3 regions of the Pseudomonas sp. IzPS59 genome follow, and region 2 is predicted to be linked to each of the others. Evidence: riboswitches for the same ligand, from Rfam matches in the RefSeq annotation. Region 2 holds a riboswitch; each other region holds the start of a gene.
What was found. A riboswitch is a leader RNA that binds a small molecule or an ion and turns the genes downstream of it on or off. The one in region 2 is predicted to bind cobalamin.
Positions count from the first base shown of each region.

Region 1: it holds a riboswitch for cobalamin, as region 2 does, so the genes downstream of both, IF189_RS12685 (TonB-dependent receptor plug domain-containing protein) here and cobO (cob(I)yrinic acid a,c-diamide adenosyltransferase) in region 2, are expected to answer to the same signal.
Region 3: it holds a riboswitch for cobalamin, as region 2 does, so the genes downstream of both, IF189_RS15450 (CbtB domain-containing protein) here and cobO (cob(I)yrinic acid a,c-diamide adenosyltransferase) in region 2, are expected to answer to the same signal.

Region 1 covers NZ_CP062251.1:2,835,317-2,845,506, reverse strand. The annotation lists gene IF189_RS12730 (patatin-like phospholipase family protein) at 1-33, opposite strand, end outside; gene IF189_RS12725 (cytochrome b/b6 domain-containing protein) at 173-811, shown strand; gene IF189_RS12720 (molybdopterin-dependent oxidoreductase) at 808-1,593, shown strand; gene IF189_RS12715 (O-methyltransferase) at 1,798-2,454, opposite strand; gene IF189_RS12710 (TetR family transcriptional regulator) at 2,567-3,199, shown strand; gene mug (G/U mismatch-specific DNA glycosylase) at 3,172-3,690, opposite strand; gene IF189_RS12700 (pirin family protein) at 3,764-4,663, opposite strand; gene IF189_RS12695 (DoxX family protein) at 4,748-5,185, opposite strand; gene IF189_RS12690 (LysR family transcriptional regulator) at 5,355-6,263, shown strand; cobalamin riboswitch at 6,298-6,504, shown strand; gene IF189_RS12685 (TonB-dependent receptor plug domain-containing protein) at 6,596-8,533, shown strand; gene IF189_RS12680 ((2Fe-2S) ferredoxin domain-containing protein) at 8,533-8,892, shown strand; gene IF189_RS12675 (ABC transporter substrate-binding protein) at 8,940-9,803, shown strand; gene IF189_RS12670 (hypothetical protein) at 10,003-10,190, shown strand, end outside.
Region 2 covers NZ_CP062251.1:1,873,392-1,883,581, forward strand. The annotation lists gene IF189_RS08490 (DUF2066 domain-containing protein) at 1-209, shown strand, start outside; gene IF189_RS08495 (AI-2E family transporter) at 246-1,319, shown strand; gene hda (DnaA regulatory inactivator Hda) at 1,539-2,243, shown strand; gene IF189_RS08505 (C40 family peptidase) at 2,458-3,075, shown strand; gene IF189_RS08510 (C40 family peptidase) at 3,294-3,830, shown strand; gene IF189_RS08515 (PQQ-dependent sugar dehydrogenase) at 3,900-5,213, opposite strand; gene IF189_RS08520 (hypothetical protein) at 5,280-5,864, opposite strand; cobalamin riboswitch at 6,031-6,257, shown strand; gene cobO (cob(I)yrinic acid a,c-diamide adenosyltransferase) at 6,338-6,949, shown strand; gene IF189_RS08530 (cobyrinate a,c-diamide synthase) at 6,946-8,241, shown strand; gene bluB (5,6-dimethylbenzimidazole synthase) at 8,238-8,888, shown strand; gene cbiB (adenosylcobinamide-phosphate synthase CbiB) at 8,885-9,793, shown strand; gene cobD (threonine-phosphate decarboxylase CobD) at 9,786-10,190, shown strand, end outside.
Region 3 covers NZ_CP062251.1:3,459,831-3,470,020, forward strand. The annotation lists gene cobW (cobalamin biosynthesis protein CobW) at 1-441, opposite strand, end outside; cobalamin riboswitch at 540-750, opposite strand; cobalamin riboswitch at 1,521-1,742, shown strand; gene IF189_RS15450 (CbtB domain-containing protein) at 1,864-2,061, shown strand; gene IF189_RS15455 (CbtA family protein) at 2,073-2,774, shown strand; gene IF189_RS15460 (cobalamin biosynthesis protein) at 2,771-3,184, shown strand; gene cobM (precorrin-4 C(11)-methyltransferase) at 3,276-4,022, shown strand; gene nfuA (Fe-S biogenesis protein NfuA) at 4,070-4,654, opposite strand; gene IF189_RS15475 (acyltransferase family protein) at 4,744-5,745, opposite strand; gene IF189_RS15480 (fatty acid cis/trans isomerase) at 5,805-8,099, opposite strand; gene metH (methionine synthase) at 8,258-10,190, shown strand, end outside.

The sequences.
Region 1 (10,190 bases), 960 kb from region 2:
GGCAAGCACAAGCGCAGTTTTGACTGTTGGCATGGCATACCTGACCGAAATGCTGCCCAGACCTGAAAAGCATAGCTGGCCGACGACCGCGCCCGGCGGAATGTTTTGAGCGCTGAATGGGGGGGCTACACTTGATCTTGGGTTACGACGTTATTCGAACCCGGAGCTCTCTATGCCAACTGCACCTGAAGCGACTCATACCGTCCACCTGCGTCCCAGGAACAGCCATCCCCGGTGGTTGAGGCTGACGCATTGGCTGAATGCTTTGGCGGTGCTGGTCATGGTCACCAGCGGCTGGCGCATCTACAACGCTTCCCCGCTTTATGGTTTCAACTTTCCTGATTCGATCACCTTGGGCGGCTGGCTGGGCGGCGCGTTGCAATGGCACTTCGCGGCCATGTGGATGCTGGTTGTGGTCGGCCTTCTCTACTTGATGACCAATGTATTGAGTGGTCGTCTGTCGCGACGTTTTTTCCCGTTATCCATCAAAGGTTTTTTTCAGGATCTGTGGTCTGCGCTGCGGGGACGGTTGGGGCATGCCGAAGTCAGCCATTACAACCAGGTACAGCGCGTCGCTTACTTGTTCGTGATGCTCGACATTACCGTGCTGGTGATTTCCGGACTGGTGTTGTGGAAGTCCGTTCAGTTTCCGCTACTGCGTGAACTGTTGGGCGGCTACGACAGTGCCCGGCATGTGCATTTCATTGCGATGTCTTTGTTGGTGACGTTCTTCGTGGTGCATCTGGTGATGGTCGCGCTCGTTCCCAAAACGCTGTGGGCGATGATTGTCGGCCACAAGGAGCGCCTATGAGCAAGCGAGTGCAAAGGCCTGAGCTGGATGAGTCGTCCATCCTGAAGGACGCCCGCAAAGTGCTTGCCTCTCGGATAGAAGACAGCTCTCGCCGCACTTTCCTGTTGCGCAGCCTGACGTTGGGCGCAGTGGCCATGCTGTCCGGCTGCAATATCTCGGATAACGAAAGCGTTGATACAGCGCTGTCCTCCATGTCGCGCTTCAACGACAGGGTGCAGGGCTGGCTGTTCAACCCGAACGCCATGGCTCCCACCTACTCCGAATCGATGATTACCCGGCCGTTTCCCTTCAATGCTTATTACGGCATCGACGAAGCGCCCGCCGTAGATGAAGACAGCTACCGACTGGAAGTCACCGGCATGGTGGCCGACAAGCGCAGCTGGAAACTGGAAGAACTGCGGGCCATGGCCCAGATCGATCAGATCACCCGGCACATTTGCGTCGAGGGCTGGAGCGCCATCGGCCGTTGGGGTGGCATACGTTTCAGTGACTTCCTCAAGCGCGTAGGCGCCGACACAGACGCCAAGTACGTCGGTTTCAAATGCGCCGACGATTACTACACCAGCATCGACATGGCCACGGCGTTGCACGCGCAGACGCTGCTAACCCTGACCTACGACGGCACCGTCCTGCCGCGTGAATATGGCTTCCCGATGAAGCTGCGCATGCCCACCAAACTGGGCTACAAGAACCCGAAACACATTCAGGCGATTTTCGTCACCAATACTTATCCCGGGGGTTATTGGGAAGACCAGGGCTATAACTGGTTTGGTGGTAGCTGACGCCCGCCACGATATTCGCTTCCAGATGATGTTGAGGTCTTCCTGACGATTCAGTTCCCTGATCCTGGCCATGTGTTGATCTTCAAGACGATAGACGAATCCTGTCGCGCGCATGGGGATCACACCCGAAAATGCCTCGAAGGTCCGCTTCCGAAGCAAAACGCACCCTCGCAGCCTATCGGGAGTCGCCAACAGCGACCGTCCTCAAGCCAACCGCATCGACACTTCAATGTCATCGGCGAATGGCACGCTGAGATAACCATTCTGCGGCGAACGCACATGCGCCAGATATTCCGGGCAGTAATCGGTGTTGTCGGCGATCACCAACGCACCGGGCCGCAGGCGCTTTTCCACCAGTTTCAGCACGTCGCCATATAACGCTTTGGCGCCATCGAGCAGCAACAGATCGACCGTTTCCGGCAGATTGCTCGCCAAGGTCATCAGCGCATCACCTTCGCGGATTTCAATCAGATCACTGACGCCCCCTTCAACGAAGTGATGTCGCGCCAGTTCGATTTTCGACGGTTCGAATTCACTGCCGATCAGCACACCGCCGCCGTTGTCCCGCAGGGCCGCGGCCAGATGCAAAGTGGACAGGCCGAAAGAAGTGCCGAATTCGATGATGGCTTTGGCCTTGCTGCTGCGTGCAAGCATGTACAGCAGTTTTCCGGTGTCGCGGGAGACAGGCAGCCACAGGTCCTTGAGCATGCCATATAGCTCGCGGTACTCGGTTTTGCTGTGCATCAGGCGTTCGCGTTCTTCATTGGATACGCAATCCAAAACCGGACTGGTGGCGGCGCTGGCCTGGGTGTAGAGGCGTTCGATCAGGGTTGCAAGAGGTTCTGTGGTCAATGCTGTCATGATGGTTATCCGTCAGTTGAGGGCTAGAATGCGAATGATTCGTCGCGTTTAAATGATGCGAGCGAATGGCCCGCTTCGCTATTCGCATTCCCTTTTCACGCCTGAGCCGACCATGACCGACCGCCAGATTGCCCGTATTTCCTCACGCAAACAGCCGCAGCAGGCACGCTCCGCCGAATTGGTTTCGGCGATTCTGCAGGCGGCTATTCAGGTTTTGGCCAAGGAAGGCGCGGCCCGATTCACCACGGCGCGAGTTGCCGAGAAGGCTGGGGTGAGCGTGGGCTCGCTGTATCAGTACTTCCCGAACAAGGCTGCGATCCTGTTCCGGTTGCAGAGTGATGAGTGGGTGCAGACCACGACAATGCTGCAGCGGATTCTGGAAAATCAGGAAACACCGCCACTGGATCGTCTACGCACGCTGATGCATGCGTTTATCCGTTCGGAGTGCGAGGAAGCGCAGATGCGTGGCGCGTTGAACGACGCGGCACCGCTGTATCGCGATGCACCGGAGGCCCATGAAGTACGAGCGGCGGGCAAGCGTACCTTTGAGGTATTCATGGCTGAGTTGCTGCCACAGGCCAGTGAATCCAGTCGCACACAAGCCTGCGATCTGATCCTGGCTACGCTCAGTTCGGTCGGGAAGGACTTTTCACTGAGCCCGCGCACCGACGAGGAAATCACGGCACGTGCGGAGGCGATGGCGGACATGTTTCGCGCTTACCTGGTTTCGCTGGATGCCATATAAAGCTGCCGATACGCTGTCACCAGTTGGTCCTGATTGAACGCCAGATTGCGACCGCTGGGGTTGGGCAGAATCCACACGTTTGCCCCGCCGAATGTCGTGTCCTGTGCGCCCCATTCAAGCGTTTTTTTCCCTGACAATCCGGCATAGGCAGCCTTGCCGAGAAACGCCACATAGCGCGGCGCATAGCGTTTGATCTTGCGCTCGAAGTCCCCCGCCGCTGCGGTGAATTCCTGCGCCGTCAGTTGATCCGCCCGTGCCGTCGGCCTTTCCACCACGGCAGTCAGCCCGCAGTGGTAATGCAGGATCGAGCGATCGTTTTCCGGACTGACCTCATGGGTTGTGAATCCGGCCAGATGCAACGTGCGCCAGAACCGATTGCTCCGCCCGGCAAAGTGATGTCCCTGCTCCGCCGCCAACAGACCGGGATTGATCCCGCAGAACACTACGGACAGACCTTCGGTCAGGATGTCTTCAAGTTTTTCGCCCGCCATAAAAGCCTCTGCCACCCATGTTGTCGACAGTTATAGCCGTAGCGTACGCATCATCAAACGACTTTTTATTGGACTACTTGAACACCGGCACCGCCCCCACCCCATCCGCCTGCTTGAGATACTCGCGCAACCGCGCGCCGATTTCCGCGATCTTCGCTTCGCCCTCTCGCAGGGCCTGCGGGTTGGTGTGCACGGAGTAGTTTCCCAGCGCCAGCTCATGAGGATGAGGTTGCGCCGAGCCGATCACGAATACCGTGCCATCGCGCAAGGCCTTCAGAGTAACGGCACCGTTACCCGGTTCGAAGACCGCCATTTCGCCCGCGCTGACCAGATCCGGTGTCGCCAGCAATCCACGGCTGACGCTCAGCCATAATGACTCATGCCCTTCTGGTGGAGTGTAAGTCCAGGTTTCACCGGCATTCAGCGTGACCAGCAGATAATTGATACCGGCAGGCGCCCGAACCGGGCTTTGCACGCCTTGATGGACACCGAGAATCACCCGCGCCGGCCCCACTTCGGGCATCGCGGCGGACTCCAGATACTGGCTGTCGACACTGGCGTTCTCCAGCTCCGGCGGCAAAGCCACCCACAGTTGAAAGCCCTGAATCCGCTGCGATGTGCCCACCGACATTTCCTTGCCGTGCCACACCCCGCCGCCCGCGCGCATCCACTCGACACCGCCGTAATCGATCATGCCCTTGCCCGATCCGCCATCCTCGAACCGCAGGTTGCCTTCGGTAATCACCGTCACGGTGGCGATCCCCGAATGCGGGTGCATCGGCATGTTGTGAATGAACGAGGCCTCGCCTTCGAACAGGTCGAGGAACACGAAGGGTTTGATCAACTGGCCCAGATCCGAAGGGCTCATCAGCCGCACGATCGAGCCGTGTCCGCTGCCGCTGGTGCGGTAGCGCAGAATGCGGTGAGTGACAGGTTCGCGGGTGTAGCCGGAGAGGTGTTGCTGAACGGTCATGATGATTACTCGATTCTGATGCGGGGAGCGGCCAACAAACGGCAAAGCGCCGCGAGGGAACCTGTCCCTCGCGGCGCTCGGATTTCAGCGGCGACGGGCGTCGAGGCTGAAGCGACCGGCACCGAAGGCCACGACTTGCAGCAGGCCGCCGGCCATGGCGATGTTCTTGAAGAAGTGGATGAACTGGTTCTGGTCAGCCAGCGCATTGTGGAAGGCCAGTGCGGTGACCACGCTGAATGCGGCCAGCACAGCGGCGACGGTGCGGGTGCGGTAGCCGGCGATCAGCGCCAGGCCGCCACCGATTTCGACGATGATTGCCAGCGCCAACGCCACTTGCGGCAGCGGCAGCCCTACCGAGCCGATGTAGCCGATCATCATGGCCGGCGCGGCGAGTTTGGAGAAACCGGAGAGGATGAAAATCACGCTGAGCAAGACGCGACCGATCAAGGCGGCCGAGGCTTGTTTGGTGTCGGAAGCGTTCTGTACAGAAGTTGCTTGAGCGATGTTTGCAGAAGTAGCCATGGGAGAATTTCCTTCAATGGGGTCCGGTTCGACTTGAACCGTCCGGATGAAGAAATGTTGCGCCTCGACAGCTCATCTGAATAGCCGACTAATTTAGATCGTTACGTTCGAAAAAATAGGTAAGCTGTTCGCCCAGTAAAGGCCTCCATGGCGACTCGAGGACACCGACATGATCTCCGACCCAGGCACACCGACACTCGATCAATTGCGGGTCTTTCTGACCGTCGTGGAAGTCGGCAGCTTTGCCGCGGCAGCGCGCAAGCTTCACCGGGCGACTTCGGTGATCAGCTACTCGATTGCCAATCTTGAGATGCAACTGGGCGTCACCCTCTTCGACCGTGAAACCACCCGCAAGCCGCAACTCACCGACGCCGGCCGCACCGTGTTGGCAGAGGCCCGGACCATCGCCAACGGCGTGCATGGCTTGCGCGCCAAGGTAAAAGGCCTGCTGCAGGGACTGGAGGCCGAAGTGCATGTGGTACTCGACGTAATGCTACCGGCCGAGCGCGTGGTGGATGCGCTGAAATCCTTTCGCGAAGAATTCCCCACCGTTGCCCTGCATCTGCACATGGAAGCGCTTGGCGCCGTGACTGAACGGGTGATCAATCGCGGCGCGGTGGTTGGCGTCAGCGGGCCGATGAACGACGGCATCAACGGCATCGAAAGAATCGGCATCGGCAGCGTCGAGCTGATTCCGGTGGCGGCGCCGAATCATCCTTTGGCGATCGCCGAAGGCAATGTTCCGGGTGCCGGGCGCGAGCATACGCAACTGGTACTGTCGGATCGCTCGGTGCTGACCAAGGACAAGGATTTCGCCGTACTCAGCAACCGCACCTGGCGCCTGGCGGACCTGGGCGCCAAGCACATGCTGCTGCGCGAAGGCATCGGCTGGGGCAACATGCCCCGGCCGATGATCCAGGAAGACCTGGACAGCGGCCGACTGGTGCAACTGGACCTGCCGGAATACACCAGCGGGCAATACACCTTCGACGCCATCTACCGCACCGATGTGCCACCAGGCCCTGCGGCGCGGTGGTTGATCGAGCGTTTCGTTCAACAGAACACGCAAGAGGCTTGATCCGGCAAGTTGACGATCGCCCATCCGAGTGTTCAGATGCCGCCCTGTTTCAGGTGTCCCATGCCGCCGTGCATGGGGTGAAACGGGAAACCGGTGCGTTCGTTTCGAACCAGTCCGGTGCTGCCCCCGCAACGGTAGGCGCGTGATGCTTTCGACACACCACTGTGGCCAGACGGCCATGGGAAGGTGAAAGCGTCCAGACGCGCGAGCCCGGAGACCGGCCTGAAATGCTGTTTGGCAAACTCCTGCGGTGGGCGGGCATGGGCCGGTGTCGGCGTGTGCGCGATGCCTTCTCCTGCATGCTCTTCTGCGAAGATCCTTTCGAGAAGACGATGATCAAACCTTTCAACACTCCGGCTCCATCCCTGTTGCTTGGCTGTCTGTTCAGCCCCCTGCTGCTGGCGGACGACACGCCGCTTGAACTCACTCAGCAAATCGTTTCCGCGCCGTCCGTGGAGTCCACCACCGTCGCCGACATGGCGCAGTTCGGCAGCAAGGTCGAGATCGTCACCCGCGAGCAGATCGAACGCGCCGGCCCCAGCGCCGATGTCAGCCGCGTGATGCAGATGTTCATTCCCGGCCTGTACGTCGCGCCGAAAAACGGCCCGTTCGACTACGGCACCTATTCCCTGCTGGGCGGACGCAACGATGACACGCTGATCCTGCTCGACGGTGTGCGCCTGAACAATCGCCTATACGGCGGCCTGTACCTGGACACCCTGCCGGCCAACGCCATCGAACGCATCGAAGTGCTCAAGGGCGGGCAGAGTCTGCTGTTCGGCACCCAGGCCGTGTCCGGCGTGATCAACATCGTCACCCGCAGCCCGCAGAGCCGCAAAGCCTCCGGCGAAGTGAACATGGGCGTGGATACGTTCGGCGGCACCACCGAGGATGCGCGGGTCGAAAACATCTTCACCAACGGCTTCGGCGACCTGGGCCTGCTGGCCTACGTCAGCCATAACGTTTCGGACGGCTATCAGCCGTTTCGCAATCGCGACATCAAGAACGACAGCGAAAAGAAGCGCGCCTACGAAGTCACCACCTTCGGCGCCAAGGCGATTCAGTCCTTTGCCGATGACGCGCGCCTGGAACTGTTCTACCAATACGCCGACGCCAACCTCGACTTCGCTCGCCCGGTGGACAACCACAAGACCACCAACGACCGCATCCAGCAGATCGCCACGGCCACCTTCGAACAGAACGTCAACGAACGCCTTAGCTACTTCGTCAAAGGCCACATCAACGACTGGGACACCCGCTACACGCGCATCAACAACACCGCCGATGGCGGCACCCGAACCATCAACCACAACGACTACTGGGGCTTCACCGACTGGGGCGTGCAGGCCGAAGGCAAGGCCGAGTTGCCCGGCGGCCATGTGCTGGTGTTCGGCACGGACAACCAGTGGTTCAAGGGCCAGGACGATGTGTTGATCATCGACAATGACAAGGCTGAAGCCCACGCGTTCTACACCCAGTTGCGTCCGAAGATCGATGCCCTGCCCGACTGGCACCCGAGCATCGGTATCCGCCACGAAGCCATGAGCGGCGGCGACAGCGCCACGGTCGGCATGCTCACTTCGCTGTACGACCTCAATGAAAACTGGTCTGTTCGTGGCCAGTACGGCACGGCCTACAAACTGCCGAATGCCGAGCAACTGTTCGTCAACGAACCGGGCGATGAACTGGGCAACCGTAACCTGAAACCGGAGAAAAGCCGCAACGCCGAACTCGGCCTCGATTACAAAGGCTTGCTGATCGACCGTGAGTTCAGTGCCAGCGTCACCCTGTTCAAACGCAAGATCGATGACCTGATTACCCTTGATGACATCCACTGGGTCAACGGTCAGGGGCGGATCCAGATGCGTGGTTTCGAGGCGGACGCGAAACTGGCACTCAACGAGCAATGGAGCCTGCAGGCGGACATGACCCGTAACCTGACCGAATCCCGCGCGGGAGTGACGATCAACGACGTACCGAGCTTCTTCGCCCGTTCGCGCATCGGTTACGAGTCGGTTGACCGGATGTGGGGCGCCGGCGGTGCGATCCGCTATATCCGCGATGTGATCAGCTCGAAACAGGTCGAGTACGGCCACTACTCGGTGGTGGACGCCGACGCTTATCGCTATCTCGACGGTGCCCACCAACACCGGTTGAGCCTGCTGGTGGAAAACCTGTTCGACCGCGATTACGTCACCAGCCGCTCGAACAACGTCGACAACCTCGGACGGCCGTTCACCTCCGAAGTGCGCTACACGTACCGTTTCTGATGGCTGACATCATCACCACCGACGGCGTCGATTCGCACCCGGACTGGTCGCACGTTCCCGAGCATGCGCGCCACGTGTTCCTCTGCACCGGCCCGCGCTGCACCCAGCGCGGCGCCTTGCAGCTATGGAAAACCCTGCGCCGGCACTTGCTGGCCCATGACCGGATCGAGACACCGGGCGGGGTTTTGCTGACCCGCACGCACTGTCAGTTCCCGTGCAATCTGGGGCCGGTCATGACGGTGTATCCGGAGACCTGCTGGTATGGCGTACGCAGCCACGCCGATGCGCAGCGACTGGTCGAAGTGCATCTGGTGGGCGGTGAAGTGGTCGAGGATCTGCTGATCAAGGAGCGCTTGTGAGAAGGCTGTTCTTTCTGGCCGGTGCCCTGCTTTGCGCTTCTCCGGCTATGGCAGATGACTACCGCAATTGTGGCGAGACCTGGCACCTGCCGGCATCGCCACCGTCGCGGATTGTTGCGCTCAATCAGCATGCAGCCGATCTGGTCTTGGCGTTGGGCGCAGGCTCGGCGCTGGCGGGTGTGGCCTATCTGGATGATACCGGCGTGCCTCAGACCGAGTACTTCGGAGCGCCAGTGATTTCACACCTCTATCCTTCCAGCGAAGTGTTGTATGCGCAGAAACCGGATCTGGTGGTCGGTGGATTTGCGACGGCGTTCGGCAATGGCGTGACGTCACGCAGCGGACTGGGGCGCAACGGCGTGGCTTCGTATCTGCTGGAGTCGGCCTGCAACGGGCACTCGCGGGATTACTTTGAACACATTCGCAACGACCTCTTGACCCTCGGCGCCTTGCTGCACAAACAGCAACGCGCCACAGAGTTACGCAACGCATTGGACGCCGACCTGAACACTGCCAAGGCCTTAACGGGCTCGGGAAAACCGCGGTCCGTGTTCTATCTCGACAGCGAAGTCATAGGCCTGGACAGCGAAGGCGGACGCGGATTCGTCACCACATTGCTCGCCGCCGCCGGCGCGCGAAACCTGTTCGCCGACATCGACCAATACCGTGTGACCGTCAGCCGCGAAACCCTGCTCGCCAGTGACCCCGACGTGATCCTGCTGGCCGATGCGCAATGGTCGCCAGCCAGTCGCAAGCGTCAGTTGCTGATGCAGGATCCGGTGCTGTCGACCCTGCGAGCCGTGCGCGAGGGCCGGATGATCGATATTCCGTTTACGCATCTGTTGCCAACGCCAGGCAGTGGCCGGGTGGTGCTGGAGTTGGCACAGCAGCTCAGTGCCTCGGGATTTTAAATGGGGACAGATTTATTTTTTCTGCCTCCGGCAGAAAGGCGTTTGAGGAGATCCTGGTGAGAACCCCAACCGCCTGCCAATGATGGCGGCTTATGACGATTTTCAATGCGCGCAGCTTTCGGTACTCCCGATTCGCGTTTACCATACGCCCAACTCGTATTACCGCGGCTGCTGAACCCGGTATTCACGAGGAAAGAACATGAACAGAACCCGCGCCTGGAGACGTAGCCAGGCCCGTAAACACGGCAGTGACAAAGCGGTTCGCCCGCAAACTTTCAAGCCGGAAAAGAACTGGAAGTTGATGTACATCCGGTCCACCAAGCTGGTCAGGGCTCGCCAACTCGGCATGAGCTATCCCATTCGCTCCACCCGCCAACTGCTGGATCA
Region 2 (10,190 bases):
GGCTGCAGAGTGTCGATGCTGATCGCATTGTGTATCGGGTCAACGGCAGTGCCGATCAGTTGCGGGCGCAATTGTCGCTGGCGAAGTTGCAGGAAATGCCAGCCGAGGCGCCAGCTCCGGTGGCTCCGCAGCCTGCAGTGCCAGGCGGGGCGCCTGTCGTTGCGCCGGCGCCGGTACCTGCGGCGCCGTCGTTGCGATTCCGCTGGTAGGTTTTTCTTTCATATATAGAAGCAATGGAGTGTTACATGGCCGATACGCGGCGTTGGTTCTGGCTCGGTGGGGTGCTCCTGCTTTGCGCGTTTGTCTGGTTGCTGCATCCGATCCTCACGCCGTTTCTGGTGGCGCTGTTGCTCGCTTATCTGTTCGACCCTTTGGTGGATCGTCTTGAGCGGCTCGGCTTGTCCCGCACCTGGGGCGTGATAGCGGTATTCGCCTTGTTCACCCTGATCTTCACCACGTTGCTGCTGGTGCTGGTGCCGATGCTCGCCAAACAGTTGCTGCGTCTGTACGAACTGGCGCCGCAGATGCTCGACTGGCTGCAGCACACGGCGTTGCCATGGGCGCAGTCGAAGCTGGGGCTGTCGGATGGCTTCTGGAAGTTCGACAAGGTCAAGGCAGCGATCACCGAGCACATGGGCCAGACCACCGACATCGTCGGCGTGGTGCTGAGCCAGGCCACCGCTTCCAGCCTGGCGCTGATCGGCTGGCTGGCGAATCTGGTGCTGATTCCGGTGGTGAGTTTCTACCTGCTGCGTGACTGGGACGTGATGATGGCCAAGATCCGCAGTCTGTTGCCGCGTGATCGTGAAGAGCGCGTAGTGGCGCTGGCAGGCGAATGTCACGAGGTGCTCGGGGCGTTCGTACGCGGGCAGTTGCTGGTGATGCTGGCGCTGGGCGTGATCTATGCGGCGGGGCTGATGATTGTCGGCCTGGAGCTGGGCCTGTTGATCGGCCTGATCGCCGGTCTGGCGGCCATCGTGCCTTATATGGGGTTTGTGATCGGGATTGGTGCGGCGCTGATTGCCGGGCTGTTCCAGTTTGGCGGTGACCTGTACCCGATGATCGGGATCGTTGCAGTGTTCATGGTCGGTCAGGCCCTGGAAGGCATGGTGCTGACGCCTTTGCTGGTGGGTGATCGAATCGGCCTGCATCCCGTAGCGGTGATTTTTGCGATCCTTGCCGGCGGTGAGCTGTTCGGCTTCACCGGTGTGCTGCTGGCCTTGCCGGTGGCCGCGGTGATCATGGTGTTGGTGCGCCACGTCCATGATTTGTACAAGGACTCCGAAATGTATAGCGGAGTCGATGATCCGAAGCTGTAAGGCGAGGTAGGGCCGCCCGGTGAATTGCCGGGTTGGCCCGTCTCGTGCAGGCAATGCTGGCGCCTGTGCGCCAAAGAAACTGTCATAAAACCAGTGTGTTAACGCAAACCTTTGATTTTGCTTGGGGTCTGTCGCATTGTGCGCTCCGCTTCACGGGTATAAACTTCGCACACTTTACACAGAGGCCACTAACGGTTCCTTGGGAACTGTTCAGTCAGCATGAAACCGATTCAGCTGCCCCTAGGTGTGCGTCTGCGTGACGACGCTACCTTCATCAACTACTACCCAGGCGCCAATGCCGCTGCACTCGGCTATGTCGAGCGTCTATGCGAAGCCGACGCCGGCTGGACCGAAAGTCTGATCTATCTGTGGGGCAAGCACGGGGTAGGGCGTACGCATCTGTTGCAGGCCGCGTGCCTGCGTTTCGAACAGATGGGCGAACCGGCGGTGTACCTGCCGCTGGCCGAGTTGATGGATCGCGGCATCGAAATCCTCGACAACCTCGAACAGTACGAACTGGTCTGCCTGGATGACTTGCAGGTGATTGCCGGCAAGCCCGACTGGGAAGAGGCGATGTTTCACCTGTTCAACCGTCTGCGCGACAGTGGTCGTCGATTGCTGATCGCCGCCTCCACCTCGCCGCGTGAGTTGCCGGTAAAACTGGCTGACTTGAAATCGCGCCTGACCCTGGCGCTGATTTTCCAGATGCGTCCTCTCTCCGATGAAGACAAATTGCGTGCCCTGCAATTGCGCGCATCCCGTCGTGGTCTGCATCTGACCGACGAAGTCGGGCATTTTATTTTGACTCGCGGTACTCGCAGCATGAGCGCGCTTTTTGACCTGCTCGAGCAGCTCGATCAGGCCTCTTTGCAGGCTCAACGCAAGCTGACCATTCCCTTCCTGAAAGAAACCCTGGGCTGGTAAAACCGGGGCTTTCAGCGGGTTTCGGCATATTTCAGGCGCCAGAAAATCCGCTTTCCTGCGCACTGCGCAGGCCGCGTCTCGATTCAAATAGGCTTAAGCGCTTAGATGTAAACGAGAAACCGGGAAGTCACAAAAAGATCGATTGAATTTGCAAATGAGGCTGATAGCGGGCATAGTCTCGGCTTCTTTACAACTATCAGCCACGGTCGTGCCCATGCTAAAGCGCTTCGCACCCCTCGTGCCTCTCGCACTCGTCACCCTGTTGTTCGGTTGCGCTGCTCATTCACCTGTTCAAGAGCAGCAACAACAGGCTAAAAATTCTGCCACCGCCCAGTCTTCCGTTATTTACCAGGAAGAGCTGGACACCGAAAAGGAACTGGCCGCTTTCAACGGCAAGAAGCCTTACCAGCTTCCGGTTCTGGCCGACAGCATTCTTGAACGCGGCATGTCCCTGATCGGTACCCGTTACCGTTTCGGCGGTACCTCTGAAGCCGGGTTCGATTGCAGCGGTTTCATCGGCTACCTGTTCCGCGAAGAAGCCGGCATGAACCTGCCGCGCTCCACTCGCGAAATGATCAACGTGGATGCTCCGCTGGTATCGCGCGGCAACCTCGAGCCGGGCGATCTGCTGTTCTTCGCCACCAATGGTCGTCGCGGTCGTGTCAGTCACGCCGGGATCTACCTGGGCGACAACCAGTTTATTCACTCCAGCAGTCGTCGCAGCGGCGGTGTCCGTATCGACAGCCTGGGTGACAGCTACTGGAGCAAGACCTTCATCGAAGCCAAACGCGCTTTGGCGAACGCTCCAACCGTGGTTACCGCTCGCAAGTAATCACGCTTTTGTCGCCACGCTCGTGGCGACAGGCGGTCCTTCAGAGGCAATAGACTTAAACTTTACAAGGTGAAGTTAAAGTCTTACTTGAAGTTTGCCGCGTAGCCGCTAGAATCCTGATCTATATTGATGGCAAACCGCCTGCGTCCCAACGCAGGCGGTTTTGTTTTCTGTCGAATCGGCAGTAAAAGCCGCAGCCAGATCAGGATGTTCTGCTTATGACGATGACGGCCCGCCTTGCCCTGATGTTCTTCGCAGCGCTGCTCAGCGCTTGCGCCAGCCGCACTCCGCCGCCAGCTCCCGTGGTTCGCGCGCCGATTGTGTTCGGATCCTCCCAGGCGTTCTCTCCCGCTGCCGAAGACGTGCTGTTCCGCGCGCTCGGGCTCGTAGGTACGCCTTATCGCTGGGGCGGCAACACGCCGGACTCGGGCTTCGATTGCAGCGGCCTGATCGGTTTCGTCTACCGTGATGCGGCCGGCATCAGCCTGCCGCGCTCGACCCGCGAGATGATCGTCATGCAGGCGCCGAATGTCGGCAAGGAAGGGCTGCAGACCGGCGACCTGATCTTCTTCGCCACCAATGGCGGCTCTCAGGTCAGTCATGCGGGAATTTATGTCGGGGAAGGGCGTTTCGTTCACGCTCCGGCCACTGGCGGTACGGTGAAGCTGGACAGCCTTTCGAAAGCGTATTGGCAGAAAGCCTATCTGAGTGCCAAGCGCGTTCTGCAGCCGGAGCATCTGGCGCACAACCCGTAAAGCTGCGTATCAATAAAAAAACCGTGGGAGCACATTGGCTCCCACGGTTTTTTTGTTTCAGGGCGTGGGCTATTTGGCCGCCGACACCCGCCACACCTTGTTCCCCACATCGTCCGCTACCAGCAATCCACCTTGCTGGTCGATTACCACGCCAACCGGGCGACCCAAAGCGTTTCCGTCTTTGTCGAGGAATCCTGTCAGTACGTCTACAGGCGTTCCGCTCGGCTTGCCGGCGCTGAACGGTACGAAGATCACCTTGTAGCCACTGTGTGGCTTACGGTTCCACGAGCCATGCTGGCCGATGAATGCGCCTTCCTTGAATTGCGCCGGCAGTGTATTGCCCTCGGCAAAGGTCAGGCCCAGTGAGGCGGTGTGCGGGCCGACGGCGTAATCCGGAGCGATGGCCTTGGCCACCAAGTCCAGGTTTTGTGGTTCGACGCGGACATCGACGTGCTGGCCGTAATAGCTGAACGGCCAGCCATAGAAACCGCCATCCTTGACCGAGGTGATGTAGTCCGGCACCAGATCGCTGCCGATCTCGTCCCGCTCGTTTACCGCAGTCCAAAGTGCGCCGCTTTTCGGCTCCCAGGCCAGGCCGTTGGGGTTGCGGATGCCCGAGGCGAAGATCCGGTGATTGCCGGTCGCCCGATCGACTTCCCAGATCGCCGCGCGACCTTCTTCCTGATCCAGGCCGTTTTCGCCGACGTTGCTGTTCGAACCGACGGTGACGTACAGCTTGCTGCCGTCCTTGCTGGCGATAACGTTTTTGGTCCAGTGATGGTTGAGCGGGCCACCCGGCAGATCCACGACCTTGATCGGCTGGCTCTTGATTTCCGTTGCGCCGGGTTCGTAGTGAAAGCGCAGCAGGCGGTCGGTGTCGGCGACGTAAAGATCGTTGCCGACCAGGGTCATGCCGAACGGCGAATTCAGGTTCTGTAGAAACACTGTGCGCGTCTCGGCCACGCCATCGTGATCGGCATCACGCAACAGAGTGATGCGGTTCGGGCTTGGTACGCCGGCACCGGCGCGGCCCATGACTTTTTTCATCACCCAGCCGCGTATGCCTTTGCCGTCGTCCGGTTTAGGCGGGGCATTGGTTTCCGCCACCAGCACATCGCCGTTGGGCAGTACGTAGAGCCAGCGCGGGTGATCGAGATTCTCGGCAAACGCCGCCACCAGAGTGCCTGCCGCTGGCGTCGGTTTCGCGCCGGCCGGCCAGCCGATCGCCGGGGCGATGTTCACCGTCGGGATCAGGGTCTTGTCCGGTTCGGGCAGTTTGGGGGACGGGCCGGTGCCGTCCGAGACTTGCAGGCTGGAGGATTCACCACAGGCGGTGAGCCCTCCGGCGAGTGCGATGACGAAAACGAGGTGGGGCTTGCGCATTACTGATCTTCCCTATGAATGCATTCCTAATCATAGAGAAGCACACGAGCCCGATGGTTCAACCCCTCAGCCGCGTGCCTCCTTGAACAGCACGGCAATACCGGGGTGATAGTTGCCGGCCTCGCTGCGCAATTTGCGGTAGGCGTACGGGAAGTACCAGGCGACGGCGCAGGTGTGTTCCTTTTGCAGGTCGTCGACCATGTCCTGCAGTTCTTCCGGGCTGGCGCTGTGCTGGGCTTTCTGTGGGGCGACGAACAGGCAGCCGAGTTTGAGATCGCTGGCGTAGCTGATGCGCTTGGCGTCGCTGGTGATATCGGCCAGGGCCTGAGTCAGGTTCAGGCTGTTGACGCGCGGCCAGCGCTGGGTCGCCTGGATGTAGGCGCGATCTTCGGCGCCGGCCAGGAACAGGTCGGCGCGGGCATTACGCTCGCCTTCCTCGTTCTGTTTGCGGGTGGCGGTGTCGCGCAGGGTGACCAGTTCGGCCATCCATGCGGCGGCGGACAACAGGCCGAGGTTGGCTTTTTCGTCGTGCCAGTAGGGTGTGTCGTTGTCGCCGCGCACGGCGTTGTAGCGGTCGATACAGTCAAACCATCGCTCCAGCACCGGGCGCAGGAATTCCAGCCGCGGATTGCTGATGATCATGCCTTGCATGGTGCTCTCCCTTGTTATTGTGATGTGCTCTCTGCAGTCAAAAAGCATGGCTCTTTGATATCACTGCTGACAGTGTGGCACAAGATTGGCGTCAGATAATTGATCGACGGCAGTTATTTGCCGCACGACCCCCTCTTCATTTGACGCTCCACCCCCAACCCTCTAACCTTCGCGGCTTGTTTCAGGTGCTCTGTGACCGCTGTCGACAGAGTGAAACAGGGAAGCCGGTGAGGATTGTCTTCAAGCGAAGAGCCATCACGATCCCGGCGCTGCCCCCGCAACGGTAAATGAGTGAAAGCTGCGTCGGATGCCACTGCTGCAAAGCGGGAAGGCGCGCAGCCAGGCGAACGCCGCTCATGAGCCCGGAGACCGGCCTGATCCATCCAGCGGCATCACGGTGGGCGATGCCAGGCTTGTTGCCGTCTATTCTTGTGCCTGCCCGCCGTTATTCAGCCTCAACGGAGAGCTCCCCCATGACTGATTCCCCCGAACGCGACGAGCGCCACCTGGCGCGCATGCAGCGCAAAAAAGCCGTGATCGACGAGCGCATCGCCAATTCGCCAGACGAATGCGGCCTGGTGCTGGTGCTGACCGGCAATGGCAAAGGCAAAAGCAGCTCGGCATTCGGCATGCTCGCCCGCGCCATGGGCCACGGCATGCAGTGTGGCGTGGTGCAGTTCATCAAGGGCCGCAACAGCACCGGGGAGGAGCTGTTCTTCCGCCGCTTCCCGGAGCAGGTACGCTTTCATGTGATGGGCGAGGGCTTCACTTGGGAAACCCAGGATCGCCAGCGCGACATCGCCGCTGCCGAAGCTGCATGGGAAGTGTCCCGCGAACTGCTGCGTGATCCGTCGATCGGTCTGGTGGTGCTCGATGAACTGAACATCGCCCTCAAGCACGGTTACCTCGATCTGGATCAGGTGCTCAGCGATCTGCAGGCCCGTCCGCCGATGCAGCACGTGATCGTCACCGGTCGCGCCGCCAAGCCGGAAATGATCGAGATGGGCGACACCGTCACCGAAATGGGCATGATCAAGCACGCCTTCCAGGCCGGCATCAAAGCGCAGAAAGGCGTCGAACTTTGAATCAACCACGTCACTGCCCGGCGGTACTGATCGCCGCGCCGGCTTCCGGTCAGGGCAAGACCACCGTTACTGCTGCACTGGCCCGCTTGCATCGCAATCAGGGCCGCAAGGTCCGCGTATTCAAGTGCGGCCCGGACTTTCTCGACCCGATGATCCTCGAGCGCGCCAGCGGTGCGCCGGTCTATCAACTGGACATGTGGATGGTCGGCGAGCAGGAAAGTCGTCGTCTGCTGTGGGAAGCCGCTGCCGAAGCGGATCTCATCCTGATCGAAGGCGTGATGGGCTTGTTCGATGGCACGCCATCGAGCGCCGATCTGGCGCGGCATTTCGGCGTGCCGGTACTCGGCGTGATCGACGGCACGGCCATGGCTCAGACCTTTGGCGCCTTGGCGCTGGGCCTGGCGCGCTATCAGTCTGATCTGCCGTTCGCCGGGGTGCTGGCCAATCGTGTCGGCACGGTGCGTCATGCGCAATTGCTCGAAGGCAGTCTCACCGAAGGTCTGCGCTGGTATGGCGCGTTGTCCAGGGAAACCGGGATCGAACTGCCAAGTCGCCATCTCGGCTTGGTGCAGGCCAGCGAACTCAATGACCTCGATGTACGTCTCGACGCCGCCGCCGAAGCGCTGGCCGGCACTTGCGAGGTAGCGCTGCCACCGGCCGTGGAGTTCGCCGCACCGGAAAGCGTGAAGACCGAAAGGCTGCTCGAAGGCGTGCGGATTGCCGTCGCCCGTGACGAAGCTTTCGCCTTCACCTATGGCGCCAGTCTCGATCTGTTGCGGGCGATGGGTGCGGAGCTGAGTTTCTTCTCGCCGATTCGCGACACTGAATTGCCTGAGGCTGACAGTCTGTATCTGCCCGGCGGTTATCCGGAATTGCACCACGTTGCCTTGTCGCAGAACGCCGGCATGCTCAAAGCGATCCGCGCGCATCACGCCGCCGGTAAACCGCTGCTCGCCGAATGTGGTGGCATGCTCTATCTGCTGGATTCGCTGACCGATGTCGAAGGCACCCGCGCCGAACTGGTCGGTTTGCTCAAGGGGGATGCGGTGATGCAGAAGCGTCTGGCAGCCTTGGCACTGCAATCCGTCGAACTGCCGGAAGGCTTGTTGCGTGGCCACACCTATCACCATTCCCTGACCACCACCGAACTGACGCCGATTGCCCGTGGCCACAGCCCCAATGGCGGGCGCGGCGCCGAAGCGGTGTATCGGGAAGGGCGGATGACTGCCTCGTACGTGCACTTTTACTTTCCGTCCAATCCGTCGGCGATTGCCGCACTGTTGGTGCCATGACCGACAACGCCTTCACTGAAACCGAGCGCGCAGCGGTCTACCGCGCCATCGCCGAACGCCGCGACATGCGCCACTTCAGCGGCGGCACGGTCGAGCCGGAACTGCTGCGCCGTTTGCTGGAAGCCGCGCATCAGGCGCCGAGCGTCGGCCTGATGCAGCCGTGGCGCTTCATCCGCATCAGCGACCGCGCCTTGCGCGGACAGATCCAGAATCTTGTGGAAGAAGAACGGGTACGCACCGCCGAAGCCCTCGGCGAGCGCAGCGACGAGTTCATGAAGCTCAAGGTCGAAGGCATCAACGATTGTGCGGAAGTGTTGGTCGCAGCCTTGATGGACGATCGCGAGCGGCACATTTTCGGCCGCCGCACGCTGCCGGAAATGGACATGGCCTCATTGTCCTGCGCGATCCAGAACCTGTGGCTGGCGGCGCGCGCCGAAGGCTTGGGCATGGGCTGGGTGTCGCTGTTCGAACCGCAGGCGCTGGCGGATCTGCTGCAACTGCCGGCCGGGGCCAAGCCGCTGGCGGTTCTTTGTCTGGGGCCGGTCAAGGAATTCTATCCGGCGCCGATGCTGGTACTCGAAGGGTGGGCGCAGGCGCGTCCGCTCAATGAGCTGCTGTATGAAAATTTCTGGGGAGTGAGTCAATGAGTGTGGCGTTGCTGAGTGTCGCCGCGGTTGCGCTGGACGCGCTGCTGGGTGAACCGAAACGCTGGCATCCGCTGGTGGCGTTCGGCAATTTTGCCGGACGCATCGAGCAACGATTCAACACCGGCGGGCGCGGCTGGCGCAGCCATGGTGTCACCGCGTGGGTGATCGCGGTGCTGCCGCTGACGTTACTTGCCACGGCATTGTCCTGGGCGCCGTATGTGGGCTGGATCGTCGAGATCGTCGCGCTGTATTGCGCGCTCGGCATGCGCAGTCTCGGCGAGCACGTCGAGCCGGTGGCCAAGGCCCTGCGCAGCGATGATCTGGAGGAGGCGCGCAAACGCGTGGGGTATCTGGTCAGCCGCCAGACCAGTGAACTGGACAACACCGCCGTCGCTCGCGCCGCCACCGAATCGGTGCTGGAGAACGGCAGCGATGCAGTGTTCGCCGCGATCTTCTGGTTTGTCGTGGCCGGTGCGCCGGGCGTGGTGCTCTATCGCCTGAGCAATACGCTCGACGCGATGTGGGGTTATCGCAACGAACGCTTCGAGCGTTTCGGTTGGGCCGCGGCAAAAATCGACGACGTCCTCAACTACATTCCTGCACGTCTGGTGGTGTTGACCTACGCGCTGCTGGGCAAGACTCGACTCGCGCTGAAATGCTGGCGCACCCAGGCGCCGAAATGGGACAGCCCGAACGCAGGCCCGGTGATGGCTGCCGGCGCAGGTGCCTTGGGCGTCGAGCTGGGCGGGCCGGCGATCTATCACGGTGAGCTGCACGAGCGTCCGCAACTGGGCGAAGGTGCGCCGGCGGATGCCGATTCCATCGATCGCGGCTGGCAATTGGTCCAGCGCGGGGTATGGTTATGGCTGCTGATTCTCTGCGTGGGGGCTGAATTCTATGCTTGAGCACGGTGGCCGGCTGCGCAGGGCGGCGCTGGAATACGGCATCGCCGAAGAAGACTGGCTCGACCTGTCCACCGGGCTGGCGCCGTGGCCGTTTCCGGTCCCGGAGATCCCGCTGCGGGCCTGGGCGCGCTTGCCGGAAATCGATGACGGTCTGGAGCAGGCGGCGTGCGACTACTACGGTGCCGCGCAGGTGCTGCCGGTGGCCGGTTCGCAGATGGCCATTCAGTTGCTGCCGCGCCTGCGCCGGGCCGGCAAGGTCGGTGTGCTGTCGCCGTGTTATGCCGAGCATGCCGAGGCTTGGCGGCGCAGCGGTTACATCGTGCGCGAGGTGCTGGAGCAGGAAGTCGATTTCTTCCTCGACAGCCTCGACGTGCTGGTGGTGGTCAACCCGAACAAT
Region 3 (10,190 bases), 1.6 Mb from region 2:
GAAGGTGCCGGCGGCCACGGCCGGGCTGTCGACCACGGTGATCACTGCGTCAACGGTGCAGGCGCTGCGGATTTCCGGCCACTGGAAGGCTTGCACCAGCGGTTTTGGCAGGGCCAGGCCCGAGGTTTCGATCAGGATGTGGTCGAGGTCGCCGCGACGGGCCACCAGTTCGCGCATCACCGGGAAGAACTCTTCCTGAACGGTGCAGCACAGGCAGCCGTTGGCCAGTTCGTAGACGCGACCGGTGGCTTCCTCTTCGGTGCAGCCGATGGTGCACTGCTTGAGGATTTCACCGTCGATGCCCAGTTCGCCAAATTCGTTGACGATCACCGCGATGCGGCGGCCCTGAGCGTTGTCGAGCATGTGCCGCAGCAAGGTGGTTTTGCCCGAGCCGAGGAAACCGGTGACGATGGTGACGGGGAGTTTGGCCAGTGTTTTCATCGGATGCCCTTTGGCAAGGTGGCGGGCATACGGGACGAGACCGGCAACGCGGGTGCGTGCCTGGAGAGTTCGCCACCGGATCACCCCGCCCGGTTGAAAGTGAGAATCTGTGACGAGGCAGGTCTCCTGGCTGACGGTGTTCGGGCCTTGGCCCGGTATTCGCTGCGCCTTCCCGCTGGCTCTGGATTGAGCTGGCAGTGGCGTGGCAGCGAACAGCACCGTTCACAGTTGCGGGGGCAGCCGCGGCTTGGACCGCGTTCCCTTCTTAGCTTCGGCGTGGGCCGAAGAACCTCGAAAGCGCAAGGCTACGCATGGGTTCGTGATGGGTCAATGGGAGGTTGGTTTTGTGGGCATATCCGTTGCTGCGGTTGTGGCCACTTAGGGTTCCGCCCTTACGGCGGGTCACTTTTGGCAAACGCCCCAAAAGTAACCAAAAGGTCTGCGCCCTGACGTACGGCCCTCGCTGTGGCTCGGGTTCCTTCGCTCCGGGATCGATCCGGGCGCATCGCCTACGGTTTGCTTCGCTGCACCTCCTCTCGATGTGTTTGGCTTCGCCAAACGGTCGCTGCGCTCCCACCCCCGGATCAATCCCTCCACTCAGCCTACCGACGGACCTTGCGATCAAAAGCGGTACTTGAGCTAACGCTCATCGTGGTTAGTGGTGAGGGGCTCTTGATCTGGCTTTGGCTTTGGCTTTGGCTTTGGCTTTGGCTTTGGCTTTGGCTTTGGCTTTGGCTTTGGCTTTTGATTTTTTGCCCCTTCGGCAGGCCGAGCGGAGGTGTTCATCAGGGGGTAGGCGCGCAGCGCCGTGCGGCGAAGCCGCATACATCGAGAGGAGGTGCAGCGAAGCAAACCGTAGGCGATGCCCCCTGATGGACACCGTAGCGAGGGAACACTGAGCCTAAGCGAAGTGCCGTACGCCGGGGGAAGCCTTTTTGGTTACTTTTTCGGCGTTTGGAAAAAGTGACTCGCTGTAAGAGCGAAACCGCCAGCGGCAGCTCCCGAAGCAACGGATATGCCCCCCCTATCCAAACACACCTCACCCCATTCAATTGACTAAAAACCCCAGCCCATGGTCTCCTACACAACTTGTTACGGGTGCCCTTCACAGGGTGAAACGGGAAACCGGTGAATCATGTGCTTTACTCTAAAGCCATGTCAGTCCGGTGCTGCCCCCGCAACGGTAAGCGAGAGAGCGTCAGATCCACTGTGCCCACGGGCATGGGAAGGTGACGCTTGCAGGTCGGCCTGGCGCCAACCCCTCGTGAGCCCGGAGACCGGCCTGCAACGCACAGTGCGCATCTTGCGTCACTGAACATAACAAACCCGCGGTGGGCGGGCGCTGTTCGAACCTCTGCGTGCCCGACTCGCAGGGGTTTTCATGCGCTCCATTCACCCGCTGACACTCCAGAGGGAAGCGCCATGTCGATCATCAGCAGCACCGGCAGCAACACGGACAAAATCTCCAGCACCACCACCCTGAGCCAACGCCTGACCGCTGCGATCTTCGCGTCGATCCTGGGCGCAAGCCTGGTCTACTTCGCCGGTTTCTCGCACATCGAAGCGGTGCACAACGCCGCGCACGATACCCGCCACAGCGCCGCGTTCCCGTGCCACTGAGACCTGACGACATGATCAAGCGTATTGCGCAGACCGCAGGTTTCACCGGCCTTCTGGCCGCCCTGCTGCTGACCTTGCTGCAAAGCTTCTGGGTTTCGCCGCTGATTCTTCAGGCCGAAACCTACGAGAAGGCCGAGCCGGTGGCCGAAGTTCACGAACACGCCGCCGGCACCGCTGCCCACACCCACGATGCCGAAGCCTGGGAGCCGGAAAACGGCTGGCAGCGTGTGGTTTCCACCACCGGCGGCAACCTGGTCGTAGCCGTAGGTCTCGCCCTGATGCTGGCGGGCCTGTACACCCTGCGTGCGCCGACCAAAACCTCGCAAGGTCTGCTCTGGGGTCTGGCGGGTTACGCGACGTTCGTGCTCGCGCCGACAATGGGCCTGCCACCTGAGTTGCCGGGCACCGCCGCCGCTGACCTGGCTTCGCGCCAGATGTGGTGGATCGGCACTGCTGCTTCGACCGCTGTCGGCCTGGCGCTGATCGCATTCGGCGGCAACTGGCTGCTGAAGATCCTCGGCGTGGCGATCCTCGCTGTGCCGCATGTAATCGGCGCACCGCAACCGGAAGTGCACTCGATGCTCGCCCCGGAAGCACTGGAAGCCCAGTTCAAAATCGCTTCGCAGCTGACCAACGTGGCGTTCTGGCTGGCCCTGGGCCTGATCAGCGCCTGGTTGTTCCGCCGCAAAAGCGATGGTCAATACCACGCATGACCGATGACAGCGCAGCGCCGACCTTCGTGGTCGGCCTGGGCTGCCAGCGCGGCTGCCCGGCCAGTACGCTGCGCGCCTTGCTCGACCAGGCCTTGCAGGCCCATCGCATCGAACTCGAAGCGGTCAAGGCCTTGGCCAGTATCGACCTGAAACGCGACGAACCCGGCCTGCAGGAACTGGCGGCACAACTGGCGCTGCCGTTGCTGTATTTCAGCAGCGAAGAACTGGCCAGTTATCAGCAACGACTGAGTCACCATTCACAAATCGCCTTCGAGCGCACCGGTTGCTACGGCGTGGCGGAAAGCGCTGCTTTGGCGCTCGCCGAACAACTGATCCAGGCCCCGGCAAAACTGCTGATTTCCCGGCAAAAGTACGCCCAGGCAACACTGGCATTGGCCGGCGCGGCGTAAATTCCCGATAATCCCCGCTTTCGATCATGAGCATTCTTCATCTGAAGTGTTCTTGAAGCCTCGTTCCGCCCTACTTTCACAGGATCCAACGATGACCGTTTACTTCATCGGCGCCGGCCCCGGCGACCCGGAATTGATCACTGTCAAAGGCCAGCGACTGATCCGCAGCTGCCCGGTGATCATTTATGCAGGTTCGCTGGTGCCGGCGGCGGTACTGGAAGGTCATTCGGCAGATACCGTGGTCAACAGCGCCGAATTGCATCTGGAACAGATCATCGACCTGATCAAGACCGCCCACGCCAAGGGCCAGGATGTGGCGCGGGTGCATTCGGGCGATCCGGGCCTGTATGGCGCCATCGGCGAGCAGATTCGCTATCTGCGCGAGCTGCAAATCCCGTTCGAAATCATCCCCGGCGTCACTGCGACCGCCGCCTGCGCGGCGCTACTGGGCGTCGAACTCACGTTGCCGGACATCTCGCAAAGCGTGATCCTGACCCGTTACGCAGACAAGACGGCGATGCCTGTCGGGGAAGAACTGGGCAACCTGGCGCAGCACGGGGCGACCATGGCGATTCATCTGGGGGTCAATCATCTGGAGAAGATCCTCGCCGAGTTGCTGCCGCACTATGGCGCGGACTGCCCGATCGCAGTGATCCACCGGGCGACGTGGCCGGATCAGGACTGGGTGACGGGGACGCTGGAGGATATTGCCGCGAAGGTGATCGCCAAGGGGTTTCGGCGTACAGCGTTGATTCTGGTCGGGCGGGTGTTGGGCAGCGATCATTTCAGTGAATCGTCGCTGTATCGCGCGGGACATGCGCATTTGTATCGACCATAAAAAAACGGCGCTCACGGGGCGCCGTTTTTCATGCCGCAGCGAACGCCTTAGTAGTAGGCGTTTTCTTTCTGCGTGTGGTCGGTCACGTCGCGAACGCCCTTGAGCTCCGGAATGCGTTCGAGCAAGGTGCGCTCGATGCCTTCCTTCAGGGTCACGTCCGCCTGGCCGCAGCCCTGGCAACCGCCACCGAACTGCAGCACGGCAATGCCGTCTTCAACCACATCGATCAGGCTGACCTGACCGCCGTGGCTGGCCAGCCCCGGGTTGATTTCGGTTTGCAGGTAATAGTTGATGCGCTCGTTGATCGGGCTGTCGGCGTTGACCATCGGAACCTTGGCGTTTGGTGCCTTGATGGTCAGCTGGCCGCCCATGCGGTCGGTGGCGTAGTCGACGACAGCATCGTCGAGAAACGCTTCGCTGAACGAGTCGATATAGGCAGTGAAGCTTTTCAGCCCCAGCGCGGTATCTTCAGGTTTCTCTTCGCCCGGCTTGCAGTAGGCAATGCAGGTTTCGGCGTACTGGGTGCCAGGCTGGGTGATGAAGACGCGGATGCCGATACCCGGGGTGTTCTGCTTGGACAGCAGATCGGCCAGGTAATCATGGGCGGCGTCGGTAATGGTAATAGCGGTCATGGAAACTCCTCGCAGGCTTGGGCGGAGTTTACGCCAATCGGCGCGCGGCACAAAGTCCTAGTATTTACGTAGGAATAGTTCGCAATCGCCTAATCCGCAGGTTTGCCGTCGATTCGCGCTCTAAGCCATTGATAACTGCGCTTTTCCACCCAGTGATAACTCAGCCAGGAGCCCACGCCAATCGCCACGGCACACAGGATGAACATCAAATAGGGGTTGATCCCGAAGCGATGGGCCACAAATCCGCCAGCCGACAACACCAGAACATGCATCAGATAAACCGAGTAGGAACAGTCGCCCAGCAGCTTGAGCACACGGTTGCGTTCAACATGCCGCTCCAGCGCCATACAGGCCATGACCAGCACCGCGCTCGGCATCCCCCAGTTCAGAAGCCGGGGCGATGGCGAAAGATAATAGATCGCCAGTAACGCCGCGCCGATCCCCATCAGCGGCATCCACAAGCCCTGTCCAATCCAGCCGCGACGATAGAGCATGCCGATGCCGATCCCCAGCAGGAATTCGTAAACGATGTCCGAGCGATAAAACTCGCTGACCCAGCCAAACCCGGTCCAGGCCTGACACACCGCAAACAACAGCGCCGCGACCACCAGCAAGCGCACTTGCAGCCGAAACAGCAGCGCCCAGGCGAACAACACGTAGAACAGCATTTCGTAATTCAGCGTCCAGCCGACATTCAGGGTCGGATAGATCCCGTAGCCACCGGGGTTTTCGGTCGGGATGAACAGCAACGACAGCAGCAAATGACGCCAGTCCACCGTTTGATCCGGCAACAACGGCCGGGCAAACACCACCAGCAACGCCATCAGCACGGTGTACAGCCAATACGCCGGGACAATACGGAATAGTCGATACAGCAGAAACCGCGCCGGCGGCAGCGTCTTGCCTTCGGTGGAGAGGAAAATCACCAGCCCGCTGATCACGAAAAAGATATCGACGCCCACCGCGCCCTTGTCGATGAACAACTGCCCTATCGGCCCGCGTGCCTCGAAGTCGAAGAAAATCTGCATGAAGTGATGGCAGACCACCGCCCACGCGGCGAGCGCTCGCAGGGCCTGCACTGAAATCAACATCGATGGCGCTCCCGATCCCGTACTCCACAGGATTGGGACAGCGGCCATCGTTCAAACGATCAAAGATTCTCGTACCGGTTCATGTCCAGCACGCCCTCTTCCACCGGGTCGGTCTCATGGATGTACTGGCTCAGGTCATGGAAATAGAACCAGAACTGCGGATGACTTCGGCGGATGCCCCAGCGTTCGACGATCTTCTCGAACTGCGGCGCATCCTTGGCGCTTTCCATGGCATCGACAAACGCCGGCACCTGATCCGCCGGGATGTTGAACATGAAATTCGGGTAGCTGCTGAGCACGCCCGGATAAATGGTCAGGGTGTCGAGCCCCGGCTGATAACGCAGCGACTCACCCAGCAGGAACGCCACGTTGCTATGGGCGCGGTTGCGCAGCAGGCTGTAGACCTCACGTTTGCCGCTGCGGGTTTCGATGCGCAGCATGGTCGCTTCCGGCAATTGGTCGATCACCTTCAGACCGGCTGCAGGACGCGCCGTCAGGCGGCTCAGGGCCTGTTCGGCGTTTTGCAGCGCCGGGTCGATGTTCGGCCGCGAGCAATAGGCGTCCACGCAGCGGTTGATCGGATCGGGCCGCGCGTTGAGGTCGCCGTAGCGAGCGAGCAACTGCATGGCGAAGTCGTGTTTCGGGTCCTTTTCGTCGAGTTTCAGCGCGGTCGGCTTGTCGTCATCGATGGACTCGTAATCCAGCCACATCTTGAACTGGCCGCTGCTCTGATACCAATCGTCGAGGTAATCCTCGCGGGAATCGGCCGGCATCAGGCGCAGGAAGTTCTGTTCGGCGCCATTGCGGATCAAGTCGAAGTACAGCCGGGTCTGCGCTTGATGGGAGACGTTGCCGAACACGTCGAAATTGACCGCCAACTGGTAATAGGTGCGTTCGAGCAACGGATAGTCGAACAGCCACATGGTCTGCGGCACTTCACCGATCAGGCCTTTGGTCACCGAGGCGCTGTCGAAGTGGCGGAAGATGCTCAGCAGCGCATTGTCGTTACCCGCCCACAGGGTCGACCAGCTCGGCGCCGGTTGGTCGGCGTAGCTGTCACGGCGCAAGGCTTCGTACTTGTTGCGCTTGTTGCGGTAGTCGTGCCACAGGCTCAGGACGCTGCCGACATCGTCGTTCTGCCCCGGCATGGCCAGCAACGGCGTGGCCTGGCCGCGATAGTTCGGGTCGGTGATGTACAGGTCATGTTCAGGCGCCTGGAACAGCGCCCAGAAGTTGTCACGGATCACGTCGGTCGCGATCTGCCCACGGCACACCGGGCCGCGAATGAAGGTACGCACGAAGTATTCGGCGTTATCGAGCATGAACTGATACCGCGCCTGCGCCGGAATCGCCTCGAAGGTGGCGAACGGATTGGCCCGGCTCTGCGGCCCGTAGCCCGGCAGCGCATGCACCTGCCAGTTGCCGTTGTAGAACAGGCTCTTGACCCGCGCCATCTTCGCCGCGCTCAGCGGATAAGTGATGTGGGTCTTGTGCACGATCACACCCTGCACCGGCCACAGGCGGTAATACACCTGGGTGCCCGGGTCGTCATTGGGACGGCGGGTGGCGATCAGATCGATCGGCTGACCGGTCGGCGTGCGCGAACGCACCCACTGGAAGAAATGCCCCGATTCGCCGTCCTTGAAGTAGATGTGCGCCAGGAACCAGTGCTCGAACAGCCAGCGCCCGACCAGGCTTTCCCGCGCACCCGGCTGGTTGAGCAGGTTTTCCCACTGCACGATCTGCAGCGCTTCCTTGGCACTCGGCGCCAGGCCTTGCTCATCGATCGGCGCGCCGGACGCCAGCCAGCGCTGCAATGTCTGGTATTGCTGATCGGTCAGGCCGGTCACCGCCAGCGGCATGCCCTCTTTCGGGTGAGCGCCGGCATAGCCGTCGAACTCGGCGGGCATCGCACACATGTTTTCCCGTTGCAGGCCGAGGACGATGTCTTCCGGCAGTTTGGCGTTGGGTGTCAGCGGCGTTTTGTGCCCCAGCTCCAGCATGCGCGCCATCAGTGCGGCCTGACTGCCCTGGGCGTCGAGCACCGAATAGAAGTCTTTCTGCTGCCAGGCACGTTTGCCAAAAGCGTCGTAGAACAGCCGCGTGGTCGGCGCCGCTTGCGTACGCTCGCCGTCGTAAACCGGCATCTTGCTCGCGCCACGGGCCGCGCCTTCACCGCTGCCCAGGTTCAATTGGCAGGCAGAGTCGTAGCACGCATGGCAGGCCACGCACTTCTCGGTGAAGATCGGCTGGATGTCGCGGGTGTAAGAAATGGCAGGCGAGATCGCAGGACTTTGCGCCGCCGCGCCAAAGCTCAAAAACAGCAACACCATGCTGACGACGCGGTACGACATATCCCTGATCCTGATCCTGAATAAAAACGCCGCGATTCTACCGTTATGACGCCCGTGCCAACATGAGCGATATTCATGCAAAAGCGCCACATGCTCTAAATCCGCACAGGTTTGTTATGATCCCGCTCCTTCGTCATGGTCTTTTTCGAGTAGTCCCAATGTCCGATCGCAGCGTCCGCCTTCAAGCTCTCAAGCAAGCCCTCAAAGAGCGCATCCTGATACTCGATGGCGGTATGGGCACGATGATCCAGAGCTACAAGCTCGAAGAGCAGGATTATCGCGGCAAGCGTTTCGCCGACTGGCCGACCGACGTCAAGGGCAACAACGATCTGCTGGTCATTACCCGTCCCGACGTGATCGGCGGCATCGAGAAAGCCTACCTGGATGCCGGCGCCGACATCCTGGAAACCAACACCTTCAACGCCACCCGCATTTCCATGGCCGACTACGGCATGGAAGAGCTGGCCTACGAACTCAACGTAGAAGGCGCACGACTGGCGCGCAAGGTCGCCGACGCCAAGACCGCCGAGAACCCGGACAAGCCACGCTTCGTCGCCGGCGTCCTCGGCCCTACAAGTCGCACCTGCTCGCTGTCGCCGGACGTCAACAACCCGGGCTACCGCAACGTCACCTTCGATGAACTGGTGGAAAACTACACCGAGGCCACCAAAGGCCTGATCGAGGGCGGCGTCGACCTGATCCTGATCGAAACCATCTTCGACACCCTCAACGCCAAGGCTGCGATCTTCGCTGTGCAAGGCGTGTTCGAAGAGCTGCACATCGAATTGCCGATCATGATTTCCGGCACCATCACCGACGCCTCCGGCCGGACCCTGTCGGGCCAGACCACTGAAGCGTTCTGGAACTCCGTGGCCCACGCCAAGCCGATTTCGGTCGGTCTGAACTGCGCCCTCGGCGCCCGTGAACTGCGTCCGTACCTGGAAGAGCTGTCGGACAAGGCCAGCACCCACGTCTCGGCGCACCCGAACGCCGGCCTGCCGAACGAATTCGGCGAGTACGACGAACTGCCGGTGGACACTGCCAAAGTCATCGAAGAATTCGCCCAGAGCGGTTTCCTCAACATCGTCGGCGGCTGCTGCGGCACCACCCCGGGCCACATTGAAGCCATCGCCAAAGCCGTCGCCGGTTACGCGCCACGGCAGATTCCGGACATTCCCAAGGCGTGCCGCCTGTCGGGTCTGGAGCCGTTCACCATCGATCGCAGCTCGCTGTTCGTCAACGTCGGCGAGCGGACCAACATCACCGGCTCCGCCAAGTTCGCCCGCCTGATCCGCGAAGACAACTACACCGAAGCCCTGGAAGTCGCCCTGCAGCAGGTCGAGGCCGGCGCCCAGGTGATCGACATCAACATGGACGAAGGGATGCTCGATTCGAAGAAGGCCATGGTGACCTTCCTCAATCTGATTGCCGGCGAACCGGACATCTCCCGCGTACCGATCATGATCGACTCCTCGAAATGGGAAGTGATCGAAGCCGGCCTCAAGTGCATTCAGGGCAAGGGCATCGTCAACTCGATCAGCATGAAAGAAGGCGTCGAGCAGTTCATCCACCACGCCAAACTGTGCAAACGCTACGGCGCTGCCGTGGTGGTGATGGCGTTCGACGAAGCCGGCCAGGCCGACACCGAAGCGCGCAAGAAAGAGATCTGCAAACGCTCCTACGACATTCTGGTCAACGAAGTCGGCTTCCCGCCGGAAGACATCATCTTCGACCCGAACATCTTTGCCGTGGCCACCGGTATCGAAGAACACAACAACTACGCTGTGGACTTCATCAACGCCTGCGCCTACATCCGTGACGAGCTGCCGTATGCCCTGAGCTCCGGCGGCGTGTCCAACGTGTCGTTCTCGTTCCGCGGCAACAACCCGGTGCGCGAGGCGATCCACTCGGTGTTCCTGCTGTACGCGATCCGCGCCGGCCTGACCATGGGCATCGTCAACGCCGGGCAGCTGGAGATCTACGACCAGATCCCGCAGGAGCTGCGCGACGCCGTTGAAGACGTGATCCTCAACCGCACGCCGGAAGGCACCGACGCCCTCCTCGCCATCGCCGACAAGTACAAGGGCGACG